2 regions of the Mesorhizobium sp. WSM4898 genome follow, and region 1 is predicted to be linked to the other one. Evidence: riboswitches for the same ligand, from Rfam matches in the RefSeq annotation. Region 1 holds a riboswitch; the other holds the start of a gene.
What was found. A riboswitch is a leader RNA that binds a small molecule or an ion and turns the genes downstream of it on or off. The one in region 1 is predicted to bind cobalamin.
Positions count from the first base shown of each region.

Region 1 (7,352 bases):
AGATGAAGTTCACTTGCGCACTGCAGAACGACTGCCCGGGTAATCCCGTGCAGGATATCGCTCGAGAGATCCCGCGTGACGATCGTCCCATCCGAAGTCACGATATGGGCGTTGTTGGAAGAGCCTTCCGTGACGTAACCATCCCTCACTAGCCATGCGTCATCGGCGCCGCGTGATTTCGCCTGCATTTTGGCCATGGAGGGATACAGGAGTTGCACCGTTTTGATGTCGCAGCGCCGCCACCGGAGATCTTCCACGGTTATGACGTGCTGGCCGCGTATGGCGACCGGATTTTCGACAAATGCCTTCTCTTGTGTGAAGAGCACCACGGTGTTGGGCGTATCCCGAGTAGGAAATATGAAATCGCGGTCGGCCGCGCCCCGGGTGATCTGCAAATAGACAAGTCCCTCGGATACATTGTTCCGTCCAATGAGCTCCCTGTGGATCTTCAAAAGATCTGCTTCGGTCAGGGAGAACGGCATATCGAGCTCACGGAGCGATCGCCGCAGGCGCGCCATGTGACTGGCAAAATCGACGAGCTTGCCATCAAGAACGAGCGTGACCTCATAGACTCCGTCGGCGAACAGGAAGCCCCGATCGAAGACCGAGATACGGGCCTCGCTTTCCGGTAGATAGGATCCACTCACGTAGACTTGGCGCATTGATCGACCTCAAAAATGCAGACCACGCTCACCGCCTTGAGCGAAACTATTGAACTCTTGTCAGGGTGCAGGCCTGGGCAGCTTTAAGCGCAAATAGCGGCGCTGCCATCCTGCACCCCTCGACTGCGAAAACGCTATTCGCCAGACAGCAGACGGCTAAGGTCGGGCACAGCCAGAGAAAATTCGTCGGTTCACTCCACAGCGCTTCGCAGCGCGGCGACAAAGGCATCAAGATCGCGCTTAAGCATGTAAATGTGTGGCGAAACCCGCAAACCCTCGACGTGCTCGACCTTGCGGTATTTCACGTGGACCTGGTGTTTCTCGCGAAGGTCGCGCTCGAGTTGCTGCATGTCGATGCTGTCGATCGAAAACAGACTTATCGCAGCGAGGCTGTCCGTGTCGGTCGGCGTATGGAGCCTGAAACCGGGAATGTCCTGGACGAGACCTACCCAATATCGGGTGAGTTCGCGCAGTCGCGCATGCATCCGTTCCGCGCCGATCGCCTTGTGGAATTGAATTGCGGGCGCGATTCCTGCCTGGACAGCGGAATTGTAGGTGCCGAGATTCCAATGGTCGAACCTGTCTATGTGCACCGCGGGCTGGTCGAAAGGTGCAAGCAATGGCCAGGTGGTATCGATCCGGCGTTCGCTGACGACCAGCATCCCGTTGCCGATAGGAGCACCGAGCCACTTGTGCAGGCTGGTGACAAAAAAATCGCAATCGAGTTCGCGGAAGCTGACCGGCATCTGAGCAAAAGTCTGGGCACCGTCGACGACAGTCATGATGTCGCGCTCCCGCGCGATTTCGCAGAGCCGGTTCACCGGCAGGACACGCCCGTTCCAGTGGTACATGTGGGTCAGCTGCAGGACGCGGGTACGCGGGGTCATCGCCTGAACATAGGATTCGATGATGTCGTCGTCGCTGTCCATGAGGTCGAAGGTGCAGTTTAAAACCTCGATGCCCTCGCGCTGTTGCCGCTGCAGCCAGCCCGCACGAACGCTGGGGTAGTCCCAAGGCGAGATCAGCACTTGATCGCCCTTAGTCAGCGGTATTCCGAAGATCGCTGTCGAAAGACCCTCCGACGAATTCCGGTTCAGCGCGATCTCTCCGGGGCTGCAATCGATCAGTTCCGCCAGCTCGCGTTTGATATGAGGAAGTGCTGTGTCGAGCTTGCTCCACATATTGTAGTCGGGATTGCGACTGATGAAGCGGTAGGCGTCAACCGTCGCTTCCTCGACAACAGTCGGTGGAGGACTGACCGCGGCGTTGTTCAAGTTGAGGAATGGTTCTTGCGGGGGGTATTTTGCGCGGATGCGCTCCCATTCCGCTTCGTCCTCATGTTCGGCGGACCGATCTATTGCAAAAAAATTCATGGGAACACGCCGGGTCTCATCTATCGCCCGACAATAAGCGCCGTAGCCCAGCTCAATCTGCCTATTCACATGACAAGACAGAATTTAATTGCGAAACGCCGGTGAATTCGCGAGACGCTGAAGCCCGAGAACGACATCGCTTGGCACAGGGTTAGCCGTGAGGAAGGGAGTGCGGAGATCCGGCCCAATCACGCCAGGAAGAACCGTCACGTTGTCGAGCGATGCGCGAACAATCCCCGGTTTTCTGAGCGGGCAACGACGGTCAGGCTTTCCAATGCGCCATTGCGCAAACGCGAAGCGCGATGGCGCGTTGCGGTTGGGGCGGGTCTATGGAACGCCGAGCGGTTCTAAGGCTTCAATCGTTCTCCGAGACGAGCGATCGCCGATTTGAGCGGCGCCTCGCCGGCGCCGCAAAAGGTCTCGCTCATCACCAGCTCGGGCAGCGGCAGGCGCTTGCCCCAGCCATGCGCTTCGAGGTCGGGCCTTGGCGCGAATTCCGAGACGCGGCCGACGCAGAGATAGGCGATCGGCGTGACGTGCTCGGGGATCGACAGCAGTCGCTTCAGCGCTTCGGGCTCGATGATGCTCACCCAGCCAACCCCGACGCCTTCCGCCCGCGCCGCGAGCCAGAAATTCTGCACCGCGCAGACGGTGCTGTAGAGGTCCATCTCCGGATTGTGCCAGCGCCCGAGCGGCGAGTTCTTCGAGCGCTGGCGGTCGCAGGTGATGCAGAGGTTGAGCGCGCTTTCGCAGATGCCCTCGAGCTTCAGCTTGCGGTAGAGCGCCCGCCGCTCCACCTCGATCGCCGGCAGTTCCTGTTCGCGCGCGGCGAGGAAAAGGTCGCGCACCTGCCGCCGCCTTGTGGCGTCCCGGATGATGATGAAGTTCCAGGGCTGCATGTAGCCGACCGACGGCGCGTGGTGTGCCGCGGTGAGCAGCCGCGCCAAAACGCTGTCGTCGAGATCGTCGGTAAGGAAATGGCTGCGCACGTCGCGCCGGGTGAACATGGCCCGGTAGACGGCGTCGCGCGCCAATTGGTCAAAGTCATCGCCGCCGGCGGCGGCTGTTCGTGCCTGCATCGCTTGTCCCCTTGCGATAAGCAGTCCTCCGCCTGACCATGCGGATGACCATGTCTGCCGGGCCGGTCTTCTGGCTCGGGATCGACCCGCATCCGGCGCCTTCCCGTCTGGGACAGTGGCGTTTGCCGGCGCGGTCCCCCTCACAGCGTTGGGCACGCCACGGATTTCAACCGTGTTCCCGATTCTCCCGCGTTGCGGGCACCAGGCAGCGACGCGACCTTATCGCGAAGCCGAAGCCGGGCCAATGCCGCCAGCGACACGATTGGGCGCGATTTCCCCAATCATTCGGCGCTGGAACATGGCTATCCGTGCGACAGGTGCCTAGATTAGGCGCCATGACCACTCGTCTTTACACTCATCCGGTATTCCTGGAACACCTCACGCCGCCCGGCCACCCCGAGCGGCCCGACCGTTTGCGCGCCATCGAGCGCGTGCTCGACGACGAGGCTTTTTCGGCCCTCGACCGCGTCGAGGCGCCGGAAGGCGACGAGGCGACTATCCTTTACGCGCATCCGGAGGATTTCGTCGGCCGTGTCCGCGCTGCGATTCCCGAGACGGGGATCGTCTCGATCGATGCCGACACCAGCGCCAGCCCGAAAAGCTGGCAGGCCGCGGTGACGGCGATCGGCGCGGCGAACGCCGCCGTCGACGATGTGTTCGAGGGCCGTGCCGCCAATGTCTTCGTTGCCGCGCGTCCGCCCGGCCATCACGCCGAAAAAGCGACCGCGATGGGCTTTTGCCTGTTCAACACCGCGGCGATCGCCGCCCGTTATGCGCAGGAGAAGCATCTGGCCGAGCGCGTCGCCATCGTCGATTGGGATGTGCATCACGGCAACGGCACGCAGGACATTTTCTGGGACGATCCGTCGGTGCTCTATTGCTCGACCCACCAGATGCCGCTTTATCCGGGCACCGGTGCCAAGAGCGAGACCGGCGCCGGCAACATCGTCAACGCGCCGCTTGCGCCGAGCACCGGCAGCGACACGTTCCGCGACGCCTTCCTGTCGCGCGTGCTGCCGTCGATCGACGCCTTCCAGCCGGATCTGATCATCATTTCCGCCGGTTTCGATGCGCACCATCGCGATCCGCTGGCCGCGATCAACCTGACCGAGGATGATTTCGACTGGGCGACCGGCCAGCTGATGGAGCGCGCCGGGCGCCACAGCGGCAACCGGCTCGTCAGCCTGCTGGAGGGCGGTTACGATCTGCAAGGATTGGCATTTTCGGTCGCCGCCCATGTCGGGCGGCTGATGAAGGGATGAATGATGGCTGATGAAGCTAACCAAGACGTCAAGGCGATGAGCTTCGAACAGGCGCTCGACGCGCTGGAGAAGATCGTCGATGATCTGGAGCGCGGCGACGTTCCGCTCGACCAGTCGATCAAGATCTACGAGCGCGGCGAGGCGCTGAAGGCTCATTGCGACCGCTTGCTCAAGGCCGCCGAGGACAAGGTCGAGAAGATCAGGCTCTCGCGCGACGGCAAGCCGGTTGGAACGGAGCCGCTCGACGCCGAGTGAGGTGTATTGATATTCAGGTGAGGCCGCCTGCAAACGCGGCTTTCTGCGGTTCCGGTGCTCACGTCCTTCAAGTACGCTCCGGTCCGGTTCTCGGAACCCGCCATTTTCGGCTCGGTCTGACCTGAATCTCAACACACCTCGGTGCACAATGTCAGACCGCTTCGGGCAGAAAGCAGGTAAGGAGTTAAAGCATGTGCCGAAACATCAAGACCCTGTTCAACTTCGATCCGCCGGCGACCGACGACGAGGTCCATGACGCGGCGCTGCAGTTCGTTCGCAAGCTGAGCGGCGCGACCAAGCCGTCCAAGCGCAACGAGCATGCCTTCAACCACGCCGTCGAGGCGATCGCCGCCGCCGCGCGCGAGCTGCTTGACAGCCTCGAAACCACCCAGCATCCGCGCAACCGCGAGGATGAGGCCGCCAAGGCGAAGGCCCGATCCGCGCTCCGCTTCGCCTGACGCCGGTCATGAGCTTCTTTCCGGGCAACGATCCTGAGGCCGGCGACGCCTTCGCCTGCGACCAGATCGAGTTGATGGTCATTCCGAACGCCAAGGACATTGGCGGCTTCGAGGTTCGCCGCGCCTTGCCGACGGCGAAGCGCAGGCTGGTCGGTCCGTTCATCTTCTTCGACCGCATGGGTCCGGCCATCCTGCGCGCCGGCCATGCGATCGACGTGCGCCCGCATCCGCATATCGGGCTTTCCACCGTCACTTATCTGTTCGACGGCAAGATCAGGCATCGCGACTCGCTCGGCACCGAAATGGTGATCGCGCCGGGCGACGTGAATTTGATGACCGCCGGCCGCGGCATCGTTCATTCCGAGCGCACGCCCGAGGAATTGCGCGGCGCGCCGATGTCGATTTCCGGCCTGCAAACCTGGCTGGCGCTGCCGGACAGCAAGGAAGAAATCGCCCCGGTGTTCGCGAACACGTCGGTCGTCCAACTGCCCGAAATCGATGCCGAGGGCGTTAGCGGCCGCGTCGTCATCGGCGAATTTTCCGGGCTGCGCTCGCCCGTCGCGACCGCCTCGGAAACGCTCTATGCCGATCTGCGGCTGGCGGCGGGCGCCAGCGTCAAAATCCCCGGCGACGCCGAGGAACGCGCCATCTACACGCTGGAGGGCGAGGTTTCGATTGCCGGCGACCGTTTCCCGGCCGAGCGGCTTTTGGTGTTCAAACCGGGCGAGGAAATCGTCGTGTCGTCCGAGCGCGGCGCGCATTTCATGCTGTTCGGCGGAGCGTCGCTGGGCTCCAAGCGCTATATCTGGTGGAATTTCGTTTCGTCCTCGAAAGAACGCATCGAGCAGGCCAAGGAAGAATGGAAGACGGGCCGCTTCGATATCGTTCCTGGCGATGAGGAAGAATTCATTCCGCTGCCGGAAGGTTAGCGCAGGATGGACATTCTGCGCCAGGCGCGTCACTGACACGCATTTACATTGGCGCGCCATCAGCCTATCTCGCGCATAGCAAAGCGCATATTTGAAGGTTAACCCAAGGTTAAGTTGACAGGCCGTCCCAGAGTGAACCCGAAGCCTGACACGCCGCTCCTCGACAAAGTCCGCATCCCCGCGGATTTGCGGACGCTTGATGAAAGCGAGCTGCCGCAGCTGGCGACCGAACTGCGCGCGGAGCTGATCGATGCGGTGTCGCACACCGGCGGCCATCTTGGCGCCGGTCTCGGCGTCGTCGAGCTTACGGTTGCGCTGCACTATGTCTTCAACACGCCAGAAGACCGGCTGATCTGGGACGTTGGCCACCAGGCCTATCCGCACAAAATCCTGACCGGCCGCCGCGACCGCATCCGCACGCTTCGCCAGGAAGGCGGTCTCTCCGGCTTCACCCGGCGCGCAGAGAGCGAATACGACCCCTTCGGCGCAGCGCATTCCTCGACTTCGATTTCGGCCGGCCTCGGCATGGCGATGGGCCGCGACCTCTCGGGCGGCCGCAACAATGTCATCGCCGTCATTGGCGACGGCGCCATGTCCGCCGGGATGGCCTATGAGGCGATGAACAATGCCGGCGCGCTCAATGCCCGCCTGATCGTCATCCTCAACGACAACGACATGTCGATCGCCCCGCCGACCGGCGCAATGAGCGCCTATCTGGCGAGGCTTGCCTCCGGCAAGACCTATCTCGGCCTGCGCGATTTCGGCAAGAAGCTGACCTCCTATCTCGGCAAGCGCGCCGACAGCGCCATCACCCGCGCCGTCGAGCATGCGCGCGGTTACGTCACCGGCGGCACGCTGTTCGAGGAGATGGGATTCTTCCACATCGGCCCGATCGATGGACACAATTTGGAGCACCTGATCCCGGTGCTGAAGAACGTCCGCGACAATGGCGACGGTCCCATTCTGATCCATGTCGTCACCCAGAAGGGCAAGGGCTACGCGCCGGCGGAGGCCGCCGCCGACAAGTATCACGGCGTCAACAAGTTCGACGTCATCACCGGCGCGCAGGCGAAAGCGCCGGCCAACGCGCCGAGCTACACCAAGGTCTTCGCCGAGAGCCTGATCCAGGAGGCGCGCGAGGACGAACGAATCGTGGCGATCACCGCCGCCATGCCGAGTGGCACCGGCCTCGACCTCTTCGGCGAGGTGTTCCCGGCCCGAACCTTCGATGTCGGCATTGCCGAGCAGCACGCGGTGACCTTCGCCGCCGGCCTCGCCACCGAAGGCTACAAGCCCTTCGCCGCCATCTATTCGACCTTCCTGCAGCGCGCCTA
Region 1 covers NZ_JARTVQ010000004.1:325,287-332,638, reverse strand. Annotated here, with positions in the region: gene P9228_RS20885 (D-amino-acid transaminase) at 1-662, opposite strand, end outside; gene P9228_RS20880 (aminotransferase class V-fold PLP-dependent enzyme) at 854-2,035, opposite strand; gene bluB (5,6-dimethylbenzimidazole synthase) at 2,383-3,114, opposite strand; cobalamin riboswitch at 3,157-3,335, opposite strand; gene P9228_RS20870 (histone deacetylase family protein) at 3,450-4,376, shown strand; gene P9228_RS20865 (exodeoxyribonuclease VII small subunit) at 4,380-4,631, shown strand; gene P9228_RS20860 (DUF2277 domain-containing protein) at 4,823-5,089, shown strand; gene P9228_RS20855 (pirin family protein) at 5,098-6,018, shown strand; gene dxs (1-deoxy-D-xylulose-5-phosphate synthase) at 6,151-7,352, shown strand, end outside.

Region 2 (7,352 bases), on a different contig from region 1:
GGTCGTAGCAGTCGCCGTTCTTGCCGATCGGGATGTCGAAATCCATCTCGGAATAGCATTCATAAGGCTGCGCCTTGCGCAGGTCCCAGGCCGCGCCCGAGCCGCGCACCATCACGCCCGAAAAACCCCAGGCCCAGGCGTCGGCGAGCGACACCGTGCCGATGTCGACATTGCGCTGCTTGAAGATGCGGTTGCCGGTGAGCAAGGCGTCAAGGTCGTCGACCGACTTCAGGAACGGATCGATCCACTTGCCGATATCCTCGATCAGCTTCTGCGGCAGGTCCTGATGCACGCCGCCTGGCCGGAAGTAGGCCGCATGCATGCGCGAGCCGGAGGCGCGCTCATAAAACACCATCAGCTTCTCGCGCTCGACGAAGCCCCACAGAGGCGGCGTCAGCGCGCCGACGTCCATCGCCTGCGTCGTCACATTGAGGATGTGCGACATGATGCGGCCCATTTCGGAATAGAGCACGCGGATCAGCTGGCCGCGCTTCGGCACCTCGATGCCGAGCAGGCGCTCGGCCGCGAGCGCGAAGGCATGCTCCTGGTTCATCGGCGCGCAATAGTCGAGCCGATCGAGATAGGGCACCGCCTGCAGATAGGTCTTGGCCTCGATCAGCTTCTCGGTACCGCGATGCAGCAGGCCGATATGCGGATCGACGCGGTCGACCACCTCGCCGTCCAGCTCCAGCACGAGACGCAAAACGCCGTGCGCAGCAGGGTGTTGAGGCCCAAAGTTAATGTTAAAATTGCGGACGGAGGTTTCAGCCATTGTGGCGCCTCAATTTGGCTTCGCCTTTTCATCGCCCGGAAGGACGTAATCCGTTCCCTCCCATGGGCTCAAAAAGTCAAAGTTTCTAAATTCCTGCTTCAATTCCACCGGTTCATAGACGACTCGCTTGGCCTCGTCGTCGTATCGAACCTCGACGAAGCCGGTCAGCGGGAAATCCTTGCGCAGCGGATGCCCTTCAAAGCCGTAGTCGGTGAGGATGCGGCGCAGGTCCGGATGGCCGGAGAAGAGCACGCCGTAGAGATCATAGGTCTCGCGCTCGAACCAGTCGGCGCCGGGATAGACGCCGGTCAGCGACGGCACCAGCGTCTCCTCGTCGGCCTGGACCTTGAGGCGGATGCGGACGTTCTGCTTCGGCGACAACAGGTGGTAGACGACGTCGAAGCGCTTGGCACGCGACGGATAGTCGGCGCCGCAAATGTCGATGATCGAGACGAACTGGCAGCGCGGGTCGTCGCGCAGGAAGGTCGCGACCTCGGTCAAGTTGCCCGGCTCGACGCAAACCGTCAGTTCGCCATAAGCAAGCACCGTTTCGCCGATGCGGCCGGAGAGCTTCTCGCCGAGATAGGTGGAGAGTTCGTGCAACGCCAAGGCCATTGGTTCACCGTTCGATCGTGCCGGTGCGGCGGATCTTCTTCTGCAACAGGAGAATGCCGTAGAGCAGCGCTTCGGCGCTCGGCGGGCAGCCGGGGACATAGATGTCGACCGGCACGATGCGGTCGCAGCCACGCACCACCGAATAGGAATAGTGATAATAGCCGCCGCCATTGGCGCACGAACCCATCGAGATGACGTAGCGCGGCTCCGGCATCTGGTCGTAGACCTTGCGCAGCGCCGGCGCCATCTTGTTGGTCAGTGTACCCGCGACGATCATGATATCGGACTGGCGCGGAGACGCGCGCGGCGCGACGCCGAACCTCTCTGAGTCATAGCGCGGCATCGAGGTGTGGATCATCTCGACCGCGCAGCAGGCGAGACCGAAGGTCATGAACATCAGCGAGCCGCTGCGCGCCCAAGTGATCAGCGCCTCGGTCGAGGTGACAAGGAAGCCCTTGTCGGCCAGCTCATTATTGATCTCGAGGAAGAAGGGATCGTCCTCCCCCACCGGCCTGCCGGTGTTGGGATCGATGATGCCCTTAGGCTTCGGCGCGACGAGGGTGCCTGAACTGTCGTTCAATCCCATTCTAGCGCTCCTTTTTTCCATTCATAGGCAAAGCCGATGGTCAGCACCGCCAGGAATACCATCATCGACCAGAAGCCGAGCATGCCGAGCTTGGAGAAGGACACCGCCCACGGGAACAGGAAGGCGACCTCGAGATCGAAGATGATGAACAGGATCGACACCAGGTAGAAGCGGATGTCGAACTTCATGCGGGCGTCGTCGAATGAGTTGAACCCGCATTCATAGGCGGAAAGCTTTTCCGGATCGGGATTGCGGTAGGCAACCAGGAACGGCGCAACGATCAGCGCCAGGCCGACAACCATCGCCACTGCGATGAAGAGCACGATGGGCAGATACGAACTTAGGAGTGCGCTCATGCGGCGACTTTCCTTCGGCGGCCAGTTCACTTTGATTACAGCAACGGACTCTAAGGCGGAAGCGTGACAGTTTAACCCGCTGAACCGTTTTAGGTGGCCTATGCTGCGACGCGGCGAGGGTTAGCGCAGCGGTTTCGGCGACGCAAGTCAAACCTTGTTCAAAATCCGGCCCTGGACGCCATATCGGAAGAAACTGGTCCGATCCGCTCCTGTTTGATTTCCTTCATGTTTTAGTCCACTTTTCTATCCTGACATATCTCCCGCCATTTGCCTGTTAGCATGGCCGGAATCACCGACTGGAAATCCCGGCAAAGGATCAGGGCAAGGTAGCTGGATGAAAGAAAAGATCTCGCTCGCCGCAGCAAGGCGCATTGCGCTCGGCGCGCAGGGTTTTACCGATGCGCGGCCGGCCGGCACGCCCGATCGTCGCCATCTCGCCCGTGTGCTTTCCCGAACTGGCCTGCTGCAGATCGATTCCGTCAGCGCCGTGGTGCGCGCCCACTATATGCCGCTCTATTCGCGCCTCGGCCCCTACCCGCTTGCGCTGCTCGACAACGCGGCCGTCACGCGCAAGCGAACCGTCTTCGAATACTGGGCCCATGAGGCTTCCTTCCTGCCCGTCGAGACCTATCCGTTGATGCGCTGGCGCATGCGGCGGGCCGAGAAAGGCGAGGAAATGTATCTCGGCCTCGCCAAATGGGGCCGCGAGCGCAAGGCGATGATCGAGGAGATCTACGGCCAAGTCGCGGAACGCGGGCCGATCGCCGCCTCCGACATCGAAGGCCACAAGGGCAATGGCGGATGGTGGGGCTGGAGCGAGGCCAAGCACGCTTTCGAATGGCTGTTCTGGGCCGGGCGCATCACCACCGCCTACCGGCGAGGATTCGAGCGCTATTACGACCTGCCCGAGCGGGTTCTGCCGCCGGCCATCCTCGACCTGCCGGTGCCCTCGGTCGAGGACGCGCATCGCCAATTGCTGCGCATTTCCGCCCGCGCCCATGGCATCGCAACCTATGGCGATCTGCGTGACTATTTCCGCCTGGCGCCTGGCGATACGAGAGCCAGAATCGAGGAACTGGTCGAGATGGGCGAACTGCTGCCGGTGAAGGTCGAAGGCTGGGACAAGCCCGCCTATCTCCACAAGGACGCCCGCTTTCCGCGCCGCATCGAGGCCCGCGCCCTGCTCGCGCCCTTCGATCCGGTGGTATTCGAACGCACCCGGACGGAAAAACTCTTCGGCTTCCGCTACCGCATCGAGATCTACACGCCGGCCGAGAAGCGCCAGTACGGCTACTACGTGCTGCCTTTCCTGCTCGGCGACCGGATCGTTGCCCGGGTCGATTTGAGAGCTGACCGGCCGGCCGGCGTGCTGCGCGTCCATGCGGCTTTTGCCGAAGCCGGCGCTCCCGCCGAAACGGCCGCACAGCTCTTCGATGAGTTGAAACAGATGCAGGCATGGCTCGGCTTGGAAACCATCGAGGTGACGCCGGCCGGCGACCTTGGGCCGGCGTTGGCCGACATTTCGGTGTCGTAGCCGCGCGTTGACATGCCAGCACCTCTAAGCCTAAATCCGCCGCAGACGGTCTCCTCCCGGCAAGGGGAGGAGCCAAGAGGGAATGCGGTGCGGGAAAACCCAAATCCGCGGCTGTCCCCGCAACTGTGAGCGACGAGCCTCAGCCGAAAACCACTGGGATGTTTCCCGGGAAGGCGGCGTAAGGCGACGACCCGCGAGCCAGGAGACCTGCCGTCTGAGACATGAGAATCCGATCGCTCGGCGGGTTTTCCGGGCAAGGAGCCTGGTTTTGGATCGCAACGTCAGTTTTCCGGCTAATACCGCGGACACTTCGTCCGAACCCCGCGACGCGCTATCGGAAGTGACCGTCATCGTCTGCTCCTCCTGCCGCGATGAGACCGGTTCGGACGCGCATCCGCGCGCCGGCGCCCTCCTTGCCGAAGACGCGCGCCGCGCCGCGCCGGACGAGAAAATCCGCATCCGCATCGTCGAGTGTCTCGGCAATTGCAAACGCCGCCTGAGCGCGGCGCTGCTGCGCGACGGCTGCTGGAGCTATGTCTTCGGTGACCTGGAAACGACCAGCGGCGCCGACCTCGTCATCGGCGCAAAGCTCTTTGCCACCTCGACCGACGGCCTCATCCCCTGGCGAGGCCGGCCCGATTCCCTCAAGCGCGGCCTGGTTGCCCGCATCCCTCCCCTCGACCTGCTGAAGGACTGACATGACCGCATCCCTCTCCCGTGTTCCCTGCACTGTCGTCACCGGCTTTCTCGGCGCCGGCAAGACCACGCTGATCCGCAACCTGCTCGAAAACGCCAAGGGCAAGCGGCTGGCGATCATCGTCAACGAATTCGGCGATGTCGGCATCGACGGCGAGATCCTGAAAGGCTGCGGCATCGACACCTGCCCAGAGGAAAATATCGTCGAGCTCGCCAATGGCTGCATCTGCTGCACCGTCGCCGACGATTTCGTGCCGGCGCTCGACCAGATCCTGTCGCGCACGCCGAAGGTCGACCACATCCTGATCGAAACCTCCGGCCTCGCTTTGCCGAAGCCGCTCGTCCAGGCCTTCCACTGGCCGACGGTGAAGAGCCGCGTCACCGTCGATGGCGTCATCGCCGTGGTCGACGGTCCGGCGCTGGCCGACGGCCGCGTCGCCTCCGACATGGACGCCCTGCAGGCGCAGCGCGCCGCCGACGATTCCCTCGACCACGACGATCCGGTCGAAGAGGTGTTCGAGGACCAGATCGCCTGCGCCGACCTCATCATCCTGTCGAAGAGCGATCTGATGGACGCGGCGGGCTCAGTCCGCGCCAATGCCGTCATCGGCGAGCATGTGGCGCGCGCCGTCAAGGTCGTGCCGACCGCGCAGGGCAAGGTCGATCCCTCCGTGCTGCTCGGTCTTGGTCTCGCGGTCGAGAACGACATCGAGAACCGCAAGACCCATCACGACGACGAGCTCGACCATGAGCATGACGATTTCGACTCCTTCGTCATCGATATCCCGTCCATCGCCAGTCCGGACGAGCTGGCCAAGCGCGTCGCCCTCGCCGCCGAGCAGGAAAACGTTCTGCGCGTCAAAGGCTTTGTCGAGGTGGGCGGCAAGCCGATGCGGCTGCTGCTCCAGGCCGTCGGCCCGCGCGTCAACCATTATTACGACCGCGCCTGGACGCCGGACGACGACCGCCGATCGCGGCTCGTCGTCATCGGCCTCAAGGGGCTGAACCGTCCGGCGATCGAGCGTATCCTCGCCGGCTGAGGCAAGACCGAACCGCGATGCACATCCTCACCACGACATCCGCCTCGCTCGACGATCTCGCCGAGCCGATCGACCTCAGGCAGACGCCTGCGGATGTCGTGGCGCTGTCCTTCACCGACAGCGATCTCGCCGGCCTCGCCGCTGCCTGGAAGGCCGACGCCGCTCGGCTGCCGTCGATGCGGCTGGCAGCACTTCGCGATCTCTGCCATCCGATGTCGGTCGATCTCTGGATCGACAGTGTCGCGCGCCATGCCAGGGTCGTCCTGGTCCGCATTCTCGGCGGCTACGACTGGTGGCGCTACGGCTGCGACCAGCTCGCAGCGGTTGCGCGCGAGCGAAATATCAAACTGGCGCTGCTGCCGGGCGAAAGCCACGACGAGGATCTGCGGCTGATCGACGCCTCGACCCTGCCGCGCGCCGAACTCGACGCCCTGCTCGGCTATTTCCGCGAAGGCGGCCCGGCGAACATGAGCGCGCTGGTGCAAAGACTGGCAAGGCTCGCCGGGTCGGATACGGCCGTGGCCGAGCCGGTGAGCGTGCCGAAGGCGGGGTATTACCAGGCTGGATTGGGGGTTGTAGAGGAGCTTGAGATCATCGATGTCGGCGGTCCTTCACACCCCCCTCTGTCCTGCCGGACAGAGGGGGGTGTGACAGAGCTCAACATCGACAGCGTCGGTGCCCCCGTCATCCCCATCCTCTTCTACCGCTCGATGCTGCTTGCCGCGGACGTCGCGCCAATCGATGCACTCGCAGATGCCCTTCGGTCGCAGGGCATGACGCCAATGCCGATCTTTGTTTCGAGCCTCAAGGACCCGGTATCGCTGGCTTTCGTCGAAACCGCCATCACCTCGTTGAACCCGTCCGCCATCGTCACTGCAACCGCCTTCGCTTCCGGTGCCGAGCCTGGTGCCGAAACGCTCTTCGACCGTGCCGGCGTGCCCGTGTTCCAGGTCATCGTCGCCACGACGCGGCGCGAAGTCTGGGAGAAAAACCAGCGCGGCCTGGCGCCCGCCGACCTTGCCATGCATGTCGTGCTGCCCGAGCTCGATGGCCGTATCCTCGCCGGCGCGATCTCCTTCAAGGGCGAGATCGACGCCGATCCGGCGCTGGCCTTCCGCGCCTTCGCCAACCGACCGGAAACGGATCGCGTCGCCCAGGTCGCCGCTCGCGTCGCGGCGATCATTCGCCTTCAACGGACGGAGCGGGCGGAACGCAAGCTGGCGATCCTGATTCCGGATTATCCAAGCGCGCCCGGACGCACCGGCTATGCTGTCGGCCTGGATGTGCCGTCGAGCGTGCTCGCCATGCTGCAGGACCTGAAGGAACAGGGCTATGCGGTTGATGGGATTCCACAATCGCCACGCGGGCTGCTGGATGTGTTGGAGGTGGGTGGACTTGGTCTCACCTTACAGGAATATCTCGCCTTTTCGGCAGCGCTTCCCGAAGGTGCACGCGACACGGTTGAGGCAGCGTGGGGGAGAGCCAACGACAAAGCTCACGTCAATGCGCCCCCCTCTGTCCTGCCGGACATCTCCACCTCTAGGGGGGAGATTGCGCCTGCATCGATGCTTTCGCCAATCATCAACGCTGGAGGAGAAGCGCCGTCAGCGAAACTGCCAATCTCCCCCCTTGAGGGGGAGATGTCCGGCAGGACAGAGGGGGGTGTTCAAGCGCCTCCTTCCGCAAGCTTCCCCTTCCGCGCCGCCATCTTCGGCAACGTCACCGTGGCGCTGGCCCCCGACCGTGGCCGCTC
Region 2 covers NZ_JARTVQ010000002.1:308,763-316,114, forward strand. Annotated here, with positions in the region: gene P9228_RS08935 (NADH-quinone oxidoreductase subunit D) at 1-772, opposite strand, end outside; gene P9228_RS08940 (NADH-quinone oxidoreductase subunit C) at 782-1,387, opposite strand; gene P9228_RS08945 (NADH-quinone oxidoreductase subunit B) at 1,392-1,973, opposite strand; gene P9228_RS08950 (NADH-quinone oxidoreductase subunit A) at 1,964-2,329, opposite strand; gene P9228_RS08955 (winged helix-turn-helix domain-containing protein) at 2,664-3,863, shown strand; cobalamin riboswitch at 3,893-4,093, shown strand; gene P9228_RS08960 (DUF1636 family protein) at 4,132-4,560, shown strand; gene cobW (cobalamin biosynthesis protein CobW) at 4,562-5,599, shown strand; gene cobN (cobaltochelatase subunit CobN) at 5,617-7,352, shown strand, end outside.
Region 2: linked by a shared signal. The riboswitch ahead of P9228_RS08960 (DUF1636 family protein) and the one ahead of bluB (5,6-dimethylbenzimidazole synthase) in region 1 are both predicted to bind cobalamin.